DNA from 3 places in the Thermoanaerobacterium calidifontis genome. Region 3 is predicted to be linked to each of the others. Evidence: riboswitches for the same ligand, from Rfam matches in the RefSeq annotation. Region 3 holds a riboswitch; each other region holds the start of a gene.
What was found. Region 3 has a riboswitch for cyclic di-AMP ahead of ACZ42G_RS05110 (C40 family peptidase). Riboswitches for the same ligand answer to the same signal wherever they lie in the genome.
Positions count from the first base shown of each region.

Region 1: another riboswitch for cyclic di-AMP. It lies ahead of ACZ42G_RS08910 (cell wall hydrolase); the one in region 3 lies ahead of ACZ42G_RS05110 (C40 family peptidase).
Region 2: another riboswitch for cyclic di-AMP. It lies ahead of ACZ42G_RS01510 (NAD/NADP octopine/nopaline dehydrogenase family protein); the one in region 3 lies ahead of ACZ42G_RS05110 (C40 family peptidase).

Region 1 is NZ_AP042436.1:1,694,155-1,700,320, reverse strand. It holds gene aroA (3-phosphoshikimate 1-carboxyvinyltransferase) at 1-184, shown strand, start outside; gene ACZ42G_RS08925 (response regulator transcription factor) at 203-889, shown strand; gene ACZ42G_RS08920 (sensor histidine kinase) at 879-2,249, shown strand; gene ACZ42G_RS08915 (hypothetical protein) at 2,341-2,487, shown strand; cyclic di-AMP (ydaO/yuaA leader) riboswitch at 2,545-2,673, shown strand; gene ACZ42G_RS08910 (cell wall hydrolase) at 2,673-3,497, shown strand; gene ACZ42G_RS08905 (TMEM165/GDT1 family protein) at 3,562-4,125, opposite strand; gene ACZ42G_RS08900 (hypothetical protein) at 4,351-4,683, opposite strand; gene ACZ42G_RS08895 (ROK family transcriptional regulator) at 5,038-6,166, shown strand, end outside.
Region 2 is NZ_AP042436.1:284,661-290,826, reverse strand. It holds gene ACZ42G_RS01515 (cobalamin B12-binding domain-containing protein) at 1-1,195, opposite strand, end outside; gene ACZ42G_RS01510 (NAD/NADP octopine/nopaline dehydrogenase family protein) at 1,192-2,292, opposite strand; cyclic di-AMP (ydaO/yuaA leader) riboswitch at 2,401-2,524, opposite strand; gene ACZ42G_RS01505 (transposase) at 2,788-2,970, opposite strand; partial or broken gene ACZ42G_RS01500 (RNA-guided endonuclease InsQ/TnpB family protein) at 3,020-3,544, opposite strand; gene ACZ42G_RS01495 (RNA-guided endonuclease InsQ/TnpB family protein) at 3,505-3,879, opposite strand; gene tnpA (IS200/IS605 family transposase) at 3,876-4,277, opposite strand; gene ACZ42G_RS01485 (methyl-accepting chemotaxis protein) at 4,678-5,196, opposite strand; tRNA gene ACZ42G_RS01480 (tRNA-Leu) at 6,021-6,110, shown strand; tRNA gene ACZ42G_RS01475 (tRNA-Met) at 6,125-6,166, shown strand, end outside.
Region 3 is NZ_AP042436.1:1,029,307-1,035,472, forward strand. It holds gene ACZ42G_RS05090 (DUF441 domain-containing protein) at 1-95, shown strand, start outside; gene ACZ42G_RS05095 (nicotinate phosphoribosyltransferase) at 114-1,148, shown strand; tRNA gene ACZ42G_RS05100 (tRNA-Leu) at 1,267-1,351, shown strand; gene ACZ42G_RS05105 (AEC family transporter) at 1,400-2,320, opposite strand; cyclic di-AMP (ydaO/yuaA leader) riboswitch at 2,509-2,639, shown strand; gene ACZ42G_RS05110 (C40 family peptidase) at 2,643-3,338, shown strand; gene typA (translational GTPase TypA) at 3,486-5,309, shown strand; gene dapA (4-hydroxy-tetrahydrodipicolinate synthase) at 6,101-6,166, shown strand, end outside.

The DNA of each region.
Region 1 (6,166 bases), 660 kb from region 3:
TGGTATGGTAATTGGTGGGAAAGAAAAGCTGTTTGGTGCTACGGTTGACAGCTACAACGATCATAGAGTTGCCATGTCATTAAGCATAGCTGCCCTAAAAGCTGATGGAAGTACAAAGATAAAAAATGCTGAATGTGTGAATATTTCATTTCCTGATTTTTATAGCGTACTTAATGTGCTATAATAAAAATTGGTGATTTTAATGGAAGAAAGCATACTCATAATTGAAGATGAGAAAAGAATTGCGAGATTTTTACAGATAGAGCTTGAACATGAAGGTTATAGTGTGACATTAGAATATAGCGGCAATAGTGGTTTAAGAAAGGCTTTAGATGGAGATTACGATTTGATAATCTTAGATTTGATGCTTCCAGGTTTGGATGGTTTTTCAGTCTTGAGAGAACTGAGAAAAAAATCATCAACACCTGTAATAATTTTAAGCGCAAAAGATGAGGTAAAAGACAAGGTATTAGGGCTTGATATAGGCGCTGATGATTATCTTACGAAGCCGTTTTCGATTGAAGAGCTTATGGCGAGAATAAGAAATGCCCTTAGAAAAAATGCAAAGTCAAATGCTAATAAATTGGCATATGATGGCATAACAATGGACCTGTCTACATACGAAGTAAAAAGAGATGGAATAAAGGTAGAGTTGACGAAAAAAGAGTTTGAGCTTTTGAAATATTTGATTATAAACTCTGAAATAGTGCTTACAAGAGAAAATATATTGGAGAATGTATGGGGCTACAATTATATTGGTGAGACAAACATAGTTGATGTGTACATAAGATATTTGAGGAGTAAAATTGATGAACCGTTTAATAATAAGTTGATACAGACGATAAGAGGTGTAGGATACTCTTTAAGGAAAGAAAAAGATGAAGATTAAAGGCTTTAAATTATCAATAAAGTTGAGAATTGCATTGCTTTATGCTATCATATTTTCATTTATTTTAATAGTGCTTAATGCGTCTGTGTTGTACGGCCTCAAATATTACCTTGTATATCAAGCATTTGACGATATACAAAATCAATCAGATGTCATAGTCGAAAAGCTGAAAGAGGTTGATGGAATAATTACAAGTGTAGACAAAGATTTGCTTTTCGGATCGTTGATAGGTGAAAATATGTATTTAAAGATTGTGGATTTGCAGGGGAAAATTGTGTACGTGTCTTCACCACATTTGATTGATATATCCTACGATAAAAATATAAATACACCTACAAAAATAGAAAAAGATGAGACGCATATAGCATACATAAACAGAGAGTACATTTATGGGAATAAGGGCTTTTACATTCAGGTTTATGAGGATTTAAAAAATCAGTATTTCTTTTTAAAGCTTTTGTTTGTGATGATGGCTGTTTCTGATGTCATTGGAGTATTGGTGTCTTTTTTTGCAGGGTATTTTATAACAGGTAGAGCATTAAGACCTGTTGATTATATGGTGAGAGAAGTTCATGCAATCGACGAGAAGAAATTAAATAAAAGATTGAGCGTTAATGGAAATAATGATGAACTGTCTAAGCTTGCTGCTACATTTAATGACATGCTGGACAGGCTGGAAGACTATTTTAAAAGGCAGAATGCATTTATATCAAATGTGTCTCATGAGCTTAGGACACCTTTATCTGTCTTGAAAGGATATATAGAGCTTATAGACAGGTGGGGGAAGGATAACAAAGATGTACTGGAAGAGTCTATAGGTGCTTTAAAAAAAGAAGAGCAAGAAATGGAGATATTGATTGAAAGGCTTTTAATGCTGGCAAGAGGAGATAACAAGACGCTTAATGTAAACAAGAAATTATTTAACGTTTATGAATTGATTGCAGAAATAGTCAGGAATGCTAAAGTGATTTTTAATGAAAAGAACATTGAGATTTTTTGTGATAAAACTTTGGAAATGAATGCAGATAGGAACCTTATAAAGGAGCTTCTAAGAATAATTCTTGATAATGCATTAAAATACACAGATATTGACGGCAATATAAAAATTTTTGCAGAAGAAGTAGATAAAAATGTAGCCGTAATAATTAAAGACGACGGAATCGGAATACCTGAAGAAGAGATTCCTTATATATTTGACAGATTTTATAGGGTTGACAAAGCAAGGAGCAAAGAAACTGGTGGAATGGGTTTAGGACTGTCTATTGCAAAGCTTATTGTTGAGCTGCATGGTGGAAGTATTGAAGTAAGAAGCAAATTAAATGAAGGATCTGAATTTAAAATAACGATCCCAAAAGTTTGACGGATGGGATTGTTATTTTATTTTTAGTGACATACTCCACAATATATGGTATAATATATTTATAAAATCACTATATATTGGAGGGTATAAAATGTTACAAAAAGAAGCGACGAAAAATCAGCAGATGGAGGTAAAAAGTTCTTCTAAAGAATATACATGCCCTGATTGTGGTGCACAGTTAGTTCCTGAAAGCGGATGTATTTACTGCCCATTTTGCGGTTACAGTGAATGCCACTAATTACCTATATTCCCATCAGTTTAATATGGACATATACAAGCATTCCCCTTATAATTAAAGTAAAATATGCCGAATCCCCGAAAAGGGGTACGGGGGATTTTTCTTTGGGGTGAATCCACTTAGGTGGTAGGGCGGCCCTTTGCCCGAACCCGTCAACTAACCTCGGAGGCAAAAGGGGGATTTTTATGTTAAAAAAATGTATTAAGGTAAAGCCTCTCATTGCATCATTGGCAGCGGCTCTTTTATTTTCTCAGACGGCATTTGCGGCAACGTATACTGTAAAACCTGGTGATAGCCTATACAAGATAGGCTTAAATTATGGTACAACATACAATCAAATAATGAAGCTTAACAATCTCAGTGATACAGTAATATATCCCGGACAGGTATTGGTTGTACCTGGCAGTGACAACACATATACAGTCCAAAAAGGCGATAGTTTATACTTAATTGCCACAAAATATGGTACTACTGTAGATGCTTTAAAAAATGTAAATGGTTTAACAGGTGATATGATTTATCCGGGGCAAGTTTTTGTCATACCAACGTCTACGTCTGGTACACCATCAACTTCTTCAAGTATAAGAAGCGATGTAACTGCAAACAGAGGTTCAGTCCAAAGAGGTGTTATTTCATACACAAATGCCGATTTGGATCTTCTATCAAGGCTTATAAATGCGGAAGCTGGTGGTGAACCATATCAGGCTAAAGTTGCTGTTGGTGCCGTGATAGTAAATAGGGTAAAAAGCGGTATATTTCCTAACACAATACAAGGCGTAATATATCAAGTCGATAGCAATGGTTACTATCAATTTACGCCTGTTGAAAACGGCTGGATAAATGTACCTGCCACGCCAGACTCAATAAGTGCTGCGAGAGATGCCTTAAATGGTGTAGATCCTACAAACGGCGCACTTTATTACTTTGACAACAGCAATACCAATCAGTGGCTTTGGTCATTGCCGGTTGCATTAAAAGTAGGCAATATGGTATTTTCTTATGCAAGATAAAAATGATTGCTAATGAGAGGCTAAGAGGAGCAAAATGGATACCGAAAGGTATCCATTTTGCTTTCTATAGAGTTTTTGCTTCGTACAAAGTGATAAAACCAAATATTATAAAAATGAACGCTGATATGTAGTGCAAAAGCTTTGTTGGCAATTTCTTGCCTAAATAAACTCCCAATACGATTCCAATGACATCGGCTATGAAAATTCCAGCAGTAGCGCCTAATAAAACAAATACAGGATTTTTGTATGTGGCAGTAAGTGCTAATGTCGAAAGCTGCGTCTTATCTCCAAATTCTGAAATAAAATATGTACTTATTATGGTGAAAACTGGACCGTATTTGGATTTTCTGATTTTTTCATGCCCTTCATGACCATTTTTTAATGTTATCAACCCAAAAATTAAAAAAGATATGGCAGCCAACAGCTTCACGTATTTTATCGGTATGTACTCTGTAATAAATGAGCCGAACAAAACCGCAATACCCATATTTAAAAGGGCAGCCACTAATATGCTTATTAAAACAGTTCTGGCTTTTATAAATGTGGCAAATGCCATAGCCATAAACTGTGACTTGTCGCCCATTTCAGATGCAAAAACGAGAATAAAAGACGATATTAAAGCATTCATCAAATCTGCCTCCTTGTAATTAGTATGCCAAAAAAATAAAACCTATTACATAATATGTGAACATATTACGTAAAGGTCTCATTCTTTAAGGCAAAGCCAGGTTAAAACCAGCATGTTGACTTTGCCACATATTCATATATGTGAACTACTCCCCTTTACATAGATAGATTATATAATATTTTTAGAAGACATCTACTTCATTATATAATAAGTCAAAAAATTATGTCAATGCAATTTGTTTCCTTTTCTAATTTTTTTCTTGTTTATTAATTTTATTATGCCTCCGTAAATGAGGGAAATACCAATTATAGCTGGTATTATAAATGCTATTACATTTAGCACATCTGTTTCATCGATTACGGCGATTATCATGGGAATCAGTACTATCAAGCCAATAATTATTTGTATAAAAGGATATTTGCCAACTCCTTTTATGGGTTCAGGAATCCGTCCTGTTCCAATATAATAGCCAGGGTTGTACTGGTTTTCCTCCCATTCTTTCAAATCATCTAATTCATTCTCAAATTCATTTTTTTTATTCGGCTCATTGTCTTTCATAAATAACACCTCATTGAAACATTCTAACTTTAGAATTATTATACAACTTTAAATTATTAATTCAATATGAAGCCGGGGGACCAATGGATTTTATTCTTGTAGTCTACAATGAGGTGTCTTCAAAAACTCTCCTTTTTTATTCATAGCCATATTTACCTCTTTTGTCTTTTAGCTTGCATAATTATAAAACATATATTCTACAAAAATTTAGAAATTCCTCCTAAATCGTATGTAAAAATTATTTACAAAAGCACATTATTGATGGTATAATATTATTAGGTAAAAGTTCGAAGCTCGAACTAATTTTTTAAAGATATTTAGTTCGGACTAAGAACTAATTTGGGAGGTGATAGATTGACGCAGTATCGAAAGGGCACCAATTATCTTATCAAAAATATAAACACGGCAAATGTTTTGGATGTCATTAAAAAAATGCAGCCAATCTCTCGCGTGAAAATCTCAAAAATCCTTAATATGAGCAAATCTACTGTATCTGGAATAGTAGATGAATTGATAAAGGAAGGACTTGTAAGTGAGGAGGGATTTGGAAATACCGCGTCTGCAGGCAGAAAACCTATTGAGCTTACATTTAACCCGAATGCGAAATTTTCAATAGGCATCGATATAGAATCGACGAATACAATTGGAGTGCTTACAAATTTGGAAGGAAAAATAATAAAAAAGATAAAAAGACCTACAGGAATAAAAGAAAAAGCTTTCCTAAACACAGTCAAAATCATTAAGGAATTATTAGAATATCAAGATGATATTGCAGGAATAGGAGTTGGAGCTCCTGGTATAACAAATATAGAAAAAGGAACAGTGTACGCACCGGGGCTTTCATGGGTTGACTTTAACCTTCTTTCTAAGTTGAAAGAAACGTTTGACTATGACATATTTATAGACAACAGCGTTAATTACGCAGCATTGGGTGAAAGATGGATTGGTTCATGCAAAGATGTCAACAATTTTGTGCTCGTGACGATAGGAAATGGCATTGGTTCTGGAATATACATTAACGGCAAATTAGTAAGGGGACACAAATATTCAGCAGGGGAAGTTGGCTACATGGCTATAGGCAGAGATGTTTTAGGCAAAAAGTATTTCTATGAAGATTACGGGTACTTTGAAAGCAAAGCATCGCTTTTAGGTCTTGTCTCCACATTAAAGAATATGTCGAATGGAAAATTTGATACGATAGAAGATTTTGTTAATGGATATTTGACAAAAGATGAAATTTGCATCAAAGCTTTTGAAGAATTTATAGAAAATTTAAGCATGGGTTTTGCCAACATTATTAGCATATTAAATCCGGAGCTAATAGTAATAGCAGGCGATGTGATAAACTTAGGCATCGATATAGTAGATAGTATAAAAAAGCTTGTTGAGAAAATGGTTCCATTTGATGCAAAAATCATATATACAAAGTTAAACGAAGATGCTGCTGCTATAGGAGCATCTGCAGATGTCCTTCTAAAGACAA
Region 2 (6,166 bases), 740 kb from region 3:
AAAGATATGCGCTGGAAGCAAGCTGCCCTTTCGCCTCAAAAAGATCCTGCGGCATACTTGCAAGCCCCGCCCTCGCCTGTCTCAACACTCTAAAGTTATCATCCTGAAGGCTTTCAACAAGTTCTATAGATGCCAGCATTTTAGCAAGGTCCATTTTAGGAGATGTAGCCGGCGGAACGTTAAACATAAACTGTGCTATATATGTCTTTACACCCATTCTCTTAGCATTGTACGCTGCAAGATAGCTTGCCGCCACATAAATGGCATCATGTGCACCTCTAAGCCCCCAGTGATGTGCTTCATTTACCTCAACGGGTATGTTTCTGTCGCCGTGCCACTTCATCAACATCTGGTTCTCTCTAATGGATTCTTCTACTTCTCTTGGCCCCCTGCCATCTAGTACATTGTACCAGCAAAGGGGTATAGCTGCCCAGGCATTGTTTATCGTGTCTTTTAACACTTTTGCCATTTTAAAGACATCATTCGTTCCACTGTAACATCTAAGCAGCGGATAATTTCCACGCCTTGACTCATCGTAAAGTCTTTTGAATTCTTCTTCAGTCCTTATAGGCACACCACCTGCCCCATCAAGCGATGCTTTATACTTTTTATCAAAAAAGTGCTCTTGCGTATTTTGATCAGGGGCTATAGATATCACATCGAGAATTTTTTCTTCCGCAATCCTCCTTACACCTTTAAGCGTATCATCATACGAAGGCAACCCAAAGTGATGCCTTATTATAGGATAAGGATAGCTTTTCTCAATCCTTTCAACCACATCTTTACCATATTCTATTTCGCTATGTGAAGCTTTCTCTCCTCTTAGGTATGAAATTGTGTACTCATCACCAAAAGTTCCATCAAAAATTTCCTCAAATATTCCTGACTCTTTTGCAACTAAGCAATTGGGCTCTGTGCCTCCAAATATCCATCTAATATTGTTCAAACCATATTTTCGTATTTTATCTTTAAGCTCATTCAATATGATTTTCAGTGTTTCTGGAGTCAGTCTATAACTTACACCTACTATATCAGGTTTCTTTAAAGTCACTGTATCTACCAACTTATCAATAGATGTAGCAGGACCTAAAAAATCCACTTTATACCCTTCCTGCTCTGCCATATTTAAAAATCTATATACTCCCGCAACATGGACGTCATTTTCTATAGAAGCTGCAATAATATATTTTTTCATGCGACAGTGATCTCCTCCTTTAACCCCTCTATCATTTCCTTTATTTCTTCTACGCTTTTCCCTTCCAATCCCAGTTTCCCTACTGTGCGCCCGATTTTCCAATAGTTCACCTCATGCATACACGATGCCAAATGAATTATGGAATCTATAGTATAAGTAGGAATGCCTAATTGTTTGCCAATCGATGAAATAGGCACCAAGCTCATTGGCACATCTTCAAAAATGTACCTACTATTAAGATTTTTTGGCGCAAGCAAGCCTCTATAAGCATCTGTCTTTTGAATCGCATCATACAGATTGTCTGCAATAACGCCGTATGCATCTTTAAGCCAATCAAGCGCTGTAACAGCATTGACACCTAAAGCGTGGGCAACTGCTATTCTCTCCCTGTCCATTCTTTCCAATATTTTAGCCACCGAAGGTGATATGCCTTCCAGATAATATTGAAAATCACCTTCTGTAGTCTCTATTCTTGCAGAATTCAAAAGTGTAGGCGCTGGATGAAAGATAGAACCTATATTATTTAAACTAGTCTCTAAAACATTTTCAGCAGGTACTATCTGCGAATAAGCCAATCTCAATAAATCAACAACATAATCAGCCTTCCAAGCCGGTATAGATGCCAGTGAAACCACATCTTTTATCCTGAAAATTTTTGAAATGCCATTATTCGATCTGCAAGCATATATAAACGTATCAGTCTCTGCTACTACCACATTTATATCGTCTCTAATTTTAACAATGTTATAAAACTCTATAGCGCCAAAAGTTCTTCCCGGATTCAAAACTATTATCTGATCATTTCTTAAGTGTGGTAACATTTCATAAGCTATGTCACTGTGTCCAGACGCAGGAACAGTCACCATGATTATGTCTGCATCTTTTATAGCGTCTTCCATATCGTCAGTGACCATATTAAGCTTTGCAAATCCATCTACGACACCTTCAAGATAGATACCACCATTATTTAAAATAGGAACTAATTTCTCACGAGATCTGTTGTACAAATTGACTGTAAAACCCATCAACGAAAGATGTGCCGCCATCGCCTGCCCACCATTGCCAGCACCAATGACAGAAAAAATAGGTAATCTCATTTAAAAACCTCCTTCTATTTTAGAGTATTAAAAAAGCCATAGAGAAAATCTATAGCTGAAACCCGGCAACTAATAGAAGGTAGTTGTACCAAATATATTCATGCTACTTCCTCCTCTTTCAACGCTTACGAGGTTAGCTGACGGGTTAGGGTCGAAAGATAACCCCTCCATACAAATGGATTCACCCCAAAATTGGTTTCCCCGTTTCATACGAATTCAGCGTTATAGCATATTATTAAATTAATTAAATTATACCATAGCAAAATTCCATTTGCAAATATATTAAAAAAATGTAAATTTTGTAACAAAACTGTGTCTAAATTTATAAACACTCTGGTTGCAGTGGGCGGTTATTTTTTTGGTGAACCTACTCCATCCTATAGAGGGTGGAGCTTCCTACTTCATAGACCGTTGCCTACTGCTATTCACAGCAGGTCTTACACAATCTCCATAGGCGTAACTTCGGGAGGAACCTTCCCTACAAAATTATTACTCTTATGCTGCTATGCCTAATTGTTTTAATCCTTCATATAGTACATTCATTGCTGCATTTACATCTCTGTCTATCTCTAATCCGCACTCGCATTTGTGTATTCTTACTGATAAGTCTTTTTCTACTACTTCCCCGCATCTTGAACATCTTTGTGATGTATATGCTGGATTTACTTTTACGAAGATTTTTCCCTTCTTTTTCTGCTTTATACTGGAGATATTTGTCTAACATTCCCCATCCTGCATTTGCTATTGATTTTGCAAGTTTATGATTTTTCATCATATTTTTTACTTGCAAATCTTCAATGCATATGATGTCATTATGTTTTACTATGTTATAGCTTATCTTATGTAGATAGTCCCTTCTCTGATTCGCTACTTTTTCATGAAGTTTCGCTAATCTTTTCTTTTGCTTTTCTCTGTTTTTGCTTCCTTTCTTTTTTCTTGAAAGTTGTCTTTGCAGTCTTTTTAGTTTCTTCTCTGATTTTTGTAGCCATTTAGGATTTGAGTATAATTCTCCATCTGATGTTGCAGCTATTGAGTTTATTCCTTTGTCTACTCCTATTGCTTTTTCTCTTATGACTGTTTTTTCTTTTTCTTCTTCTACTTCAACTGATAGATTTATATACCACTTTCCTGCATGGTATTTTATGTTTATTGTTTTGACTTTTGTTGGATCAAAGTTCCTATGTGCTTTGATTTTTATATGTCCTATATTTTTTATGTATACATATTCCCAAAGTTTCTTTTTGCTTCGCATTGCGGAAGTGTTATGGATGTATAGTGATATTTATCTTTGAATTTAGGATATTTGGCTCTTTTGTCAAAGAAGTTTTTATATGCTCTATCTAATCTTCTCAACACATCCTGTAATATTTGCGACTGTACTAATTTGTATTCTGTATGTTCTTTTTTATATTTTGGAAGCATGTTCTGCTGTTCTTTATATGTAAGTCCTTTGCCATATTGTTTGTAATGTTTTATTCTTTGATCCAGTGAATAGTTGTATAATTTGCGGCACAAATACAATGTATAAAAAAGCTTTTCTTCTTGTTCTTTTGTTGGCTCTATGAGAAAATGCTGACATATCATCATCTTTTCTCACCTTGGCTTTCTATATACTGTTTTATAACTTCTATAGGTGCACTACCAGTTGTAAGAAGGCAATAACTTCTTGACCAAAAATATTCTTTCCAAAGTTTTTGTTTTATCTGCGGATATTCTTTTTTTATGAGTCTAGACGATGCACTTTTATAAGCGTTAATGAATTTAGATATTTCAGAGTTTGGCTCTGCTTTGAAAAGTATGTGTACATGGTCTTTATCGTGATTCCATTCTTGCAGTGATATATTATAATTAGGTGATATATTCTCAAATATCTCCTTTAATCTATTTGATATGTTATCGTCTATTACTTTTCTTCTGTATTTTACAACCATTATAAGATGATAATACAATAAGAATACTGAATGATTATTATTATCTAATATCAGCATTATATCACCACTTCACTCTTTTACTCCTGATAATATTATAACATATAATTCCATGGTAGACAATAGAAATTCATCTCCCACCTAAAGAGAATGGGAGACTTCTTTCAAGTTTTTATTAAAATAATCGAATCATTATGTTTACCAGAAGATCTATCAGAAGAAATTTTGAAGTAGAATGAAATACATCTTTCATGCTTTTAGAGTTCAGTCTAACAGTATGCTTAAAAAATATTTTTTATCTTCTCTGATATTTGTTTGATAACAGCAATTGATAGAAGCAAATTATTGCCTCTATAAAAATAAAAGCACTCCTGCAAAATAAGCAGAGGTGCGCTATAAATTCAGATTTTTTTCTTGAGCAAATCGAAAATAAAAAATCCACACTGCTTTTATAATCCTATAAATTCCTTGCTAATTCTTCTAAAAGTTGAGAAGTAGCGCTTAATTCTTCTATGGATGAACTAATTTCTTCAAAAGCAGTAGCTTGTGTCTCAAAAAATGAACTTGATGCATTTATTTTGTCAGAAATACTTTTAATAGATTCCTGTATTTTTTCCAATATTGAGTCTATTCTACTTATTGATTCACTGCTGCTATTAGATAGCTTTCGTATCTCTTCAGCAACTACAGTAAAGCCCTTACCTTTTTCACCAGCTCTTGCGGCCTCAATGGCTGCGTTCAATCCCAATAAATTAGTTTGTTTAGAAATATTCTGAACAAATTTTAAAATATCATCAGTGCCCTTTGTATTTTCAATAGCTTTATTTACTTCTTCCAATATCTTAGTATTAGAATTAACCACAATTTCGACTCCAGAGGAAACCTCTTGAATGGCCGAAGATATTTGCTCAAGCGATGATGCAAGATTTTCGGATAGTGATAATACTTTGTGTCTTTTTTCTAAACTTTTCCCCATAAGTAAAACCCCAATTACAGTATCATCGTAGTCTTTTATAGGGATAGCATATGACTTAAACGGCACTCCATACACTTCTTTCGGTACATCTTTTATAATGTAGTTTCCAGTTCTAATGGCTTCAAAAGCTGCACCACCTTCTGGAATTGCATCACCTACTTTTGCATTAATAGGAAGCTCATCACAATTTTTTATCTCCAAATATTTTTCTCTATCTACAATGGCAAAAGATACACTGTCCTCAAAAAGTAATGGTAAAAAAGTTGTTAACTTATTAAAAAACTCAAGCATTTCATCTTTAGATACAGTTATCAATTTTAGTCCTCCTTAATTCGTTAATTTTTTAACTTCTCATAAAGCGCTATAATAAATTATATAGAATTAACGACTTTTGTCAAATTTAGCTAATATTTTTCGATCCTTCATAGGTAAGCTAAAAACATTTATTCACATCTTTTGTAAAATTGTAAAATTACTTTCTTCTTATGTAAATTAGGCCAATATCAATCAATCATTCTTGATAATTTTAAACATCCCACCTTCCTATAAACCTTAAAAGTAATTTCTAAAATGTCTCGATATCCTGTGCTTTTTGCCTTATCCAATGTAGACGACAAATTTAACTTTATATAAATATATTCTGCATAATTCTTCTAATTCCTTCTTTGTAAATTAAATAAAAAAACAATTGATTACTATTAGTCACTTTCATCATCAAATATGTCAAAATTTTATTGTAATCTACACCGAATAATATGGCATAAAGGTATTGACTAATAGTCTTTTATGTAATATAATTAATGATGTCGCTGGTTGATGTGATTGCCGGAGTGGCGGAACTGGCAGACGCACAGGACTTAAAATCCTGCGGGCCTTTAAAGCCCGTACCGGTTCGATTCCGGTCTCCGGCACCAATTGAATAGTACATCGCGGGGTGGAGCAGTTGGCAGCTCGTCGGGCTCATAACCCG
Region 3 (6,166 bases):
CTGTGATTGGTGTAAGCTTCTTTAAGGGAGCACCGGTTGGACCAATGATAGCCCTTGGCATTACGACAATCTTACTTAGGATATTTAGATTATAGAGAGGGAGAAGAATACATATGAAAATTATAAAGCATCTTGAAGACTTAAGGGAAGTTAAGGTGAGTAGCGATAGGGAATTTTTTTCTGCCACACATGACGAAATAAAAAATGGCGCGACTACAGACGTTTATTTTCTAAGGACGCAAGATATTTTAAAGCATTTAGGAATAGACGGGAAAGTCGTTACGGCAGAGATATTTGCAAGAAAAAGTGGTGTTTTTGCAGGGTTGCCTGAAGTAAAAAATGTCTTAAAAGATAAAAACATTGAAGTGTGGTCTATAGATGAAGGAGAGACTTTTGAACCAAAAGAGACTGTTATGAGAATCATTGGACCGTACAGCGAGTTTGGTACGTATGAAACTGTGATATTGGGTATGTTGGCAAGTTCATGCGGATGGGCTACTGCAGCAAGAGAGCTTAAAGAAGTTATTCCAGACAAGCCTTTACTTTGTTTTGGTGCAAGACATGTGCATCCTGCAGTGGCTCCTGTCATGGAAAGGGCAGCACTAATAGGTGGCGCTGATGATGCCAGTTGCATATTAGGCGCGAAGCTTTTAGGACGCGAGCCAAAGGGGACAGTACCACATGCGGCTTTTCTGATAGCTGGCGACACTCTTACTATAGCTAAAGCTTACAGTGAGATAACGCCTAAAGATGAGAAAATAACTATTTTAGTAGATACATTTAAAGATGAAATTGAAGAATCATTGAGGGTGGCTGAATTTTTAGGAGATAGGTTGTATGGCATAAGATTGGATACGCCGTCTGAGAGAGGAGGCGTAACGGCAAGTCTTGTGTATGAGCTTAGGCAGAGGCTTAATCAAAAAGGATTTGACAATGTCAAGATCATTGTGTCTGGTGGGCTTACACCAGAAAGGATAAAAGAGCTTGCATTAAGCGGTGCAGATGCATTTGGCGTTGGCAGCTATATATCAGATGCATCTCCTATAGACATGACGATGGATATTAAAGAAGTAGAAGGAGAACCTATTGCAAAAAGAGGCCGAATTCCTGGAAGGATAGAGAATGCAAAATTAAAAAGGATAATATAGACAGGCATGAATTCATATTTGTCTATATAATACTTACTGAATCGCAATTTATGCAAAAAGGTATTGACACAAACAAAAAAACATTATATAATGACTAATGTGCTGACGATATTGTGACGCGGGGGTGGCGGAATAGGCAGACGCGTACGTTTGAGGGGCGTATGGAGTTTTCCGTGCGGGTTCAAGTCCCGCCCTCCGCACCAAAATGAAAATAAATATTTTACATAAAAAAGCCTTTCAAAAGGCTTTTTTTAATGCCATTTTACCATTATAATTGACATGAATACAATCGCAACAATCGTCGTTGTCGTTATAAAGATCGATGCCAGTTTGGTGTTTAGATTTCTCTCATCAGAATATATGACTGCTACAAGCGCTGTCGGCATGATGGTCCCTAACATTATAGCTTTAATTGTCATCGATGCAGTATTGAAAAACATAGGCAAGACAAAAAACAGTGCTATGCCTGGCGCATATTTTATGGCAAGTCCTTTAACTAGTGATAAAATTTCATCCTTTTCTAAATTAAAATCAAGAAAATACCCTATTACAAACAAAGCTAATGTTGTATTCGGCATCGAAATTTGCTCTGCCAGGTTGACGATTAAACTTGGGAATTTAACACCCATGACATTCAAAAGGAAGGCTATTATATAAGTGTCAAAAGGTACAAAGTACAAGATCTTTTTAAATACTTTTTTCAGATCTAATTTATCACTCTGAGAAAATGCGTATGCAGCGATATATGCGATTCCAAAGACATTAAATGAATTTCCCATGTCAAACATTGCGATGTGCAAAAGACCATTGTTGCCATAGATTTGTTGGACAAACGGGAAAGCAAAAAGACCTATGTTGTATCCGCAGAGAGATATGATCAAAGTACCTTTTGTTTCTCTTTTTAAATTTGCGTTTCTAAAGGCTAAAAAGCCTATAATAAAAGTGATGAAACCAAAAGCAAAGCCTGATAATGTCAAAACGAATAAGTTTGTATTTACTTTTGTAGTCAAGAAAACTTTTGCGATGCTGGCAGGCAATGTTATGTAGATTATAAAACTATTCAGGACTTTTCCTGTTTCCGCAGGTAAAAATTTCATTTTCTTTACTGCGTAACCAAAAAATATTATGATGATGCTTATTGCGATTTTTTGAAGTATGACTATTTGGCTCATTTATATCCTCCTTTTCGTACATCAAGTAAAATTATACTACAATAAGCCGCTTGTTTATAGAGATTGTAACAAATTTATAAATTTTTTATAAAATATATTAAGAGTTTATTAAAAAAATCTTAAAAAATTATTATGAAAACATTGACTTTATTAATCGTTTTTGATAAAATAAAAGAAACTTGTACATATTAGCAATCTTGCCGAATCCTATTTAGGTACGGAGGATTTTTCATGTTTGGGGTTAATCTGCCATATGCAGTAGGGGTACCTTCTATCCCGCACCCGTCAACTAACTCCGGAGGCAAAAGGAAGGAGATTAGCTATGAATAGCAAATTAGGTAAATTTATTTTTGGTGTATCCGTTTTCGGTATGACGATGGTGGGTTCTTCGATGCTTACACATATTTATGCAGCAGATCTGGGAAGTGGCGTTGTCATTGGAAACGGTGTAAATGTCAGAAATGGCGGAAGCTTGTCGTCAAAGGTTATTACACAGTTAAACTATAGCGATGTGGTTACAGTGATTGGACAGGATAATGGCTGGTACAACATAAAGCTTTCAGATGGAACTGTAGGCTGGATATACGGCAAGTACCTTTCATTAAGGTCTTCAAGTACGGTGTCAAGGGGTGATGTTGATAGAAGCATTGCCTCGAGGCTTATTGACTTTGGAAAAGAGTTTTTAGGAACGAGGTATGTTTACGGTGGTGAATCTCCATCGGGTTTTGATTGTTCCGGTTTTACTCAATACGTCTTTAAAAGCGTCGGAATTACTTTGCCGAGGGTAGCTGATGATCAAGCTACAGTAGGTACGTACGTTGACAAAGCTAATTTGCAGCCTGGAGATTTGGTGTTTTTTAAGACATTAGGGAGCAGCATAATAAACCATGCTGGGATATACATAGGAAATGGACAGTTTATGCACGCTTCATCTGGTGCTGGAAAAGTCATGATAAGCTCTTTGTATGAAGACTACTACAGCGCTCATTATGCTACAGCCAGAAGAGTTATACAGTAAATATGCATAAAGACAAAAAGGCACTTTCATGTGTCTTTTTTTGATGCATTTTTAGGTGATATTTATAGTTTGTTGACTATTTAAGCATATTAATATATCATTATATATTGTATAAAATTTGCATTTGTATGGAAGGAGTTAACCTAAATGGGGTTTGTAAGGGACGATATAAGGAATGTAGCTATAATAGCGCATGTTGATCATGGGAAAACAACTTTAGTAGATGGAATGCTTAAGCAAAGTGGCATTTTTAGACAGAATGAGAAAGTCGAAGAAAGAGTAATGGATTCAAATGAATTGGAAAGAGAAAGAGGAATAACTATTCTTTCGAAGAATACTGCCATAAGGTACAATGGTGTAAAGATAAACATAGTCGATACGCCTGGACATGCTGATTTTGGCGGCGAGGTAGAACGGGTACTAAAAATGGTTGATGGTGTATTATTGCTTGTAGATGCTTTCGAAGGACCAATGCCTCAGACCAGATTTGTATTAAGCAAGGCTTTAGAGCTTAATTTAAAACCTATAGTAGTTGTGAACAAAATCGATAGACCTGATGCAAGGCCAGAGGAAGTCATCGATGAAGTCCTTGATCTTTTTATTGAATTGGGTGCTGATGATGATCAGATTGATTTTCCTGTAGTATATGCTTCTGCCAGAGAAGGCATTGCTAAGTTAAGTTTAAAGGATGAATCAGTAGATTTGCGTCCTCTTTTTGATACTATCTTAAAAGAGATTCCGGCGCCAGAAGGTAATATAGATGATCCACTGCAGCTTATTGTTACCACACTTGACTATGATGATTACATTGGAAGAATCGCCATTGGAAAAGTGGTTAGAGGTAAAATCGTATCAGGTGAAAATGTGGCAATATGCAAGAGAGATGGGTCTTTGCAAAATGTTAAATTAAGCAATCTGTATCAATATGAAGGTTTGAAAAGGGTGCAGGTTGATGATGCTAAATTAGGTGATATAGTAGCTGTATCAGGTATAAGCGACATTGAGATTGGAGAGACGATAGCCGACCCAGAAAAGCCAGAGGCTGTAGATTTTGTTGAAATAGAAGAGCCAACCATTTCCATGACATTTGGCGTAAATACGAGTCCGTTTGCAGGTAGAGAAGGCAAATACGTAACATCAAGGCATTTAAGAGAAAGGCTTTTTAAAGAGCTTGAAACGAATGTAGCATTAAGGGTTGAGGAGACAGAAACGACAGAAGCATTTAAGGTGTCTGGACGTGGCGAGCTGCATTTATCCATTTTGATAGAGACTATGAGGCGTGAAGGATATGAGCTTCAGGTATCTAAGCCATCTGTGATTATAAAGGAGATAAATGGTGTCAAGCACGAACCTATTGAGCTTGTTACTATTGACATACCAGAAGATTACATGGGTGTAGTCATGGAAAAGATGGGCTCAAGAAAAGGAGAGCTTATGGATATGCACACTTTAAAACCTGGTACATTAAGGCTGAAATTTAAGATACCGACAAGAGGCCTCATAGGATATCGCTCTGAATTTCTTACTGATACCAAGGGAAATGGGATAATGACATCTATAATCTATGACTATGAACCGTACAAAGGGGATATACCTACAAGATCGAGAGGGTCTTTAGTGGCTTTTGAAGCTGGCACTACAACGACTTATGGACTTTACAATGCACAAGAAAGAGGAACTCTTTTTGTAGGTCCAGGCGTCGAAGTGTACGAAGGCATGATAGTTGGTGAAAACTCCAGAAGTGACGATATAGATGTCAATGTATGTAAGAAAAAGCATGTTACTAATTTGCGCTCTGCTACTGCAGATGAGGCATTAAGACTTTCACCTATAAGAGAGATGTCTCTTGAAGAGGCTTTGGAATTCATCGCTAATGATGAGCTTGTGGAAGTTACGCCTAAAAGTATAAGACTTAGAAAAAAGATATTAAGCTCGCAACAAAGGTATAAAAATGCTAAATATAAACAATAAAAGGGGTATGACCCCTTTTTATTATGTTTGCGATTTTACATTTATATATTCAGCTTTGTGGGCGTTTTTGCTTATTAATTCTTTTAATAATTACAATTTGTGGTTTTAATTTTAATTTAAAATTTGATTCAAAAAATGATTGACAATTTATTCTAAATGATGTAATCTCTATTATAGAAACGTTGATAGTTAAAACGATTCGACATAACGTATTTTTTAATGTATTGAGTAATGTTTTAAAGGATATTCTTAGTGTCGCTATAATTGTTTTTTGTAATCGTAATACTTTTGATGTGCAATCAATAATTGCAAATTCCAAAGTGTTTTTTTGCTTTTAATTGTGACACTTTACATGAATAAGAGTGGTTTAATCTGATATCTTAATTTTTCTTTAAAAATCCTGACAGATTTTTTTGTCTGTACTCAAAGTGAATTTAGCCAATCATATAATTGTTTACTAGAAATTTCTGCATATACATTAAGAGGACTATTAAGAATATATTAAGATAATCAATGAGGACGGAAATTTTTCTAAATTTTTCAGCGTTTATGATTTATAACTATCATGATGAGAATAATAGTCTAAAAGATAAGAAGGTCAATAATATTAAAACTTGTTAAAGTTATATACGTAGGATTTTTTCATTTAATGTTTAATAAGGTAGACAGACTACACATCAAATAAAAAATTTTTATTGTGATATGAAAAAAAGTATATCATAAAACGGCTTGAATTAAAGCTCTTGAGGTATGCACAAGTTTAATAAAGTTTAACAAGGAGTGTGTGGTAATTGAGTAATATTCATAAGTTGGAAGGATTGGTTATTCCATGTATTACACCATTTACTGATGATCTG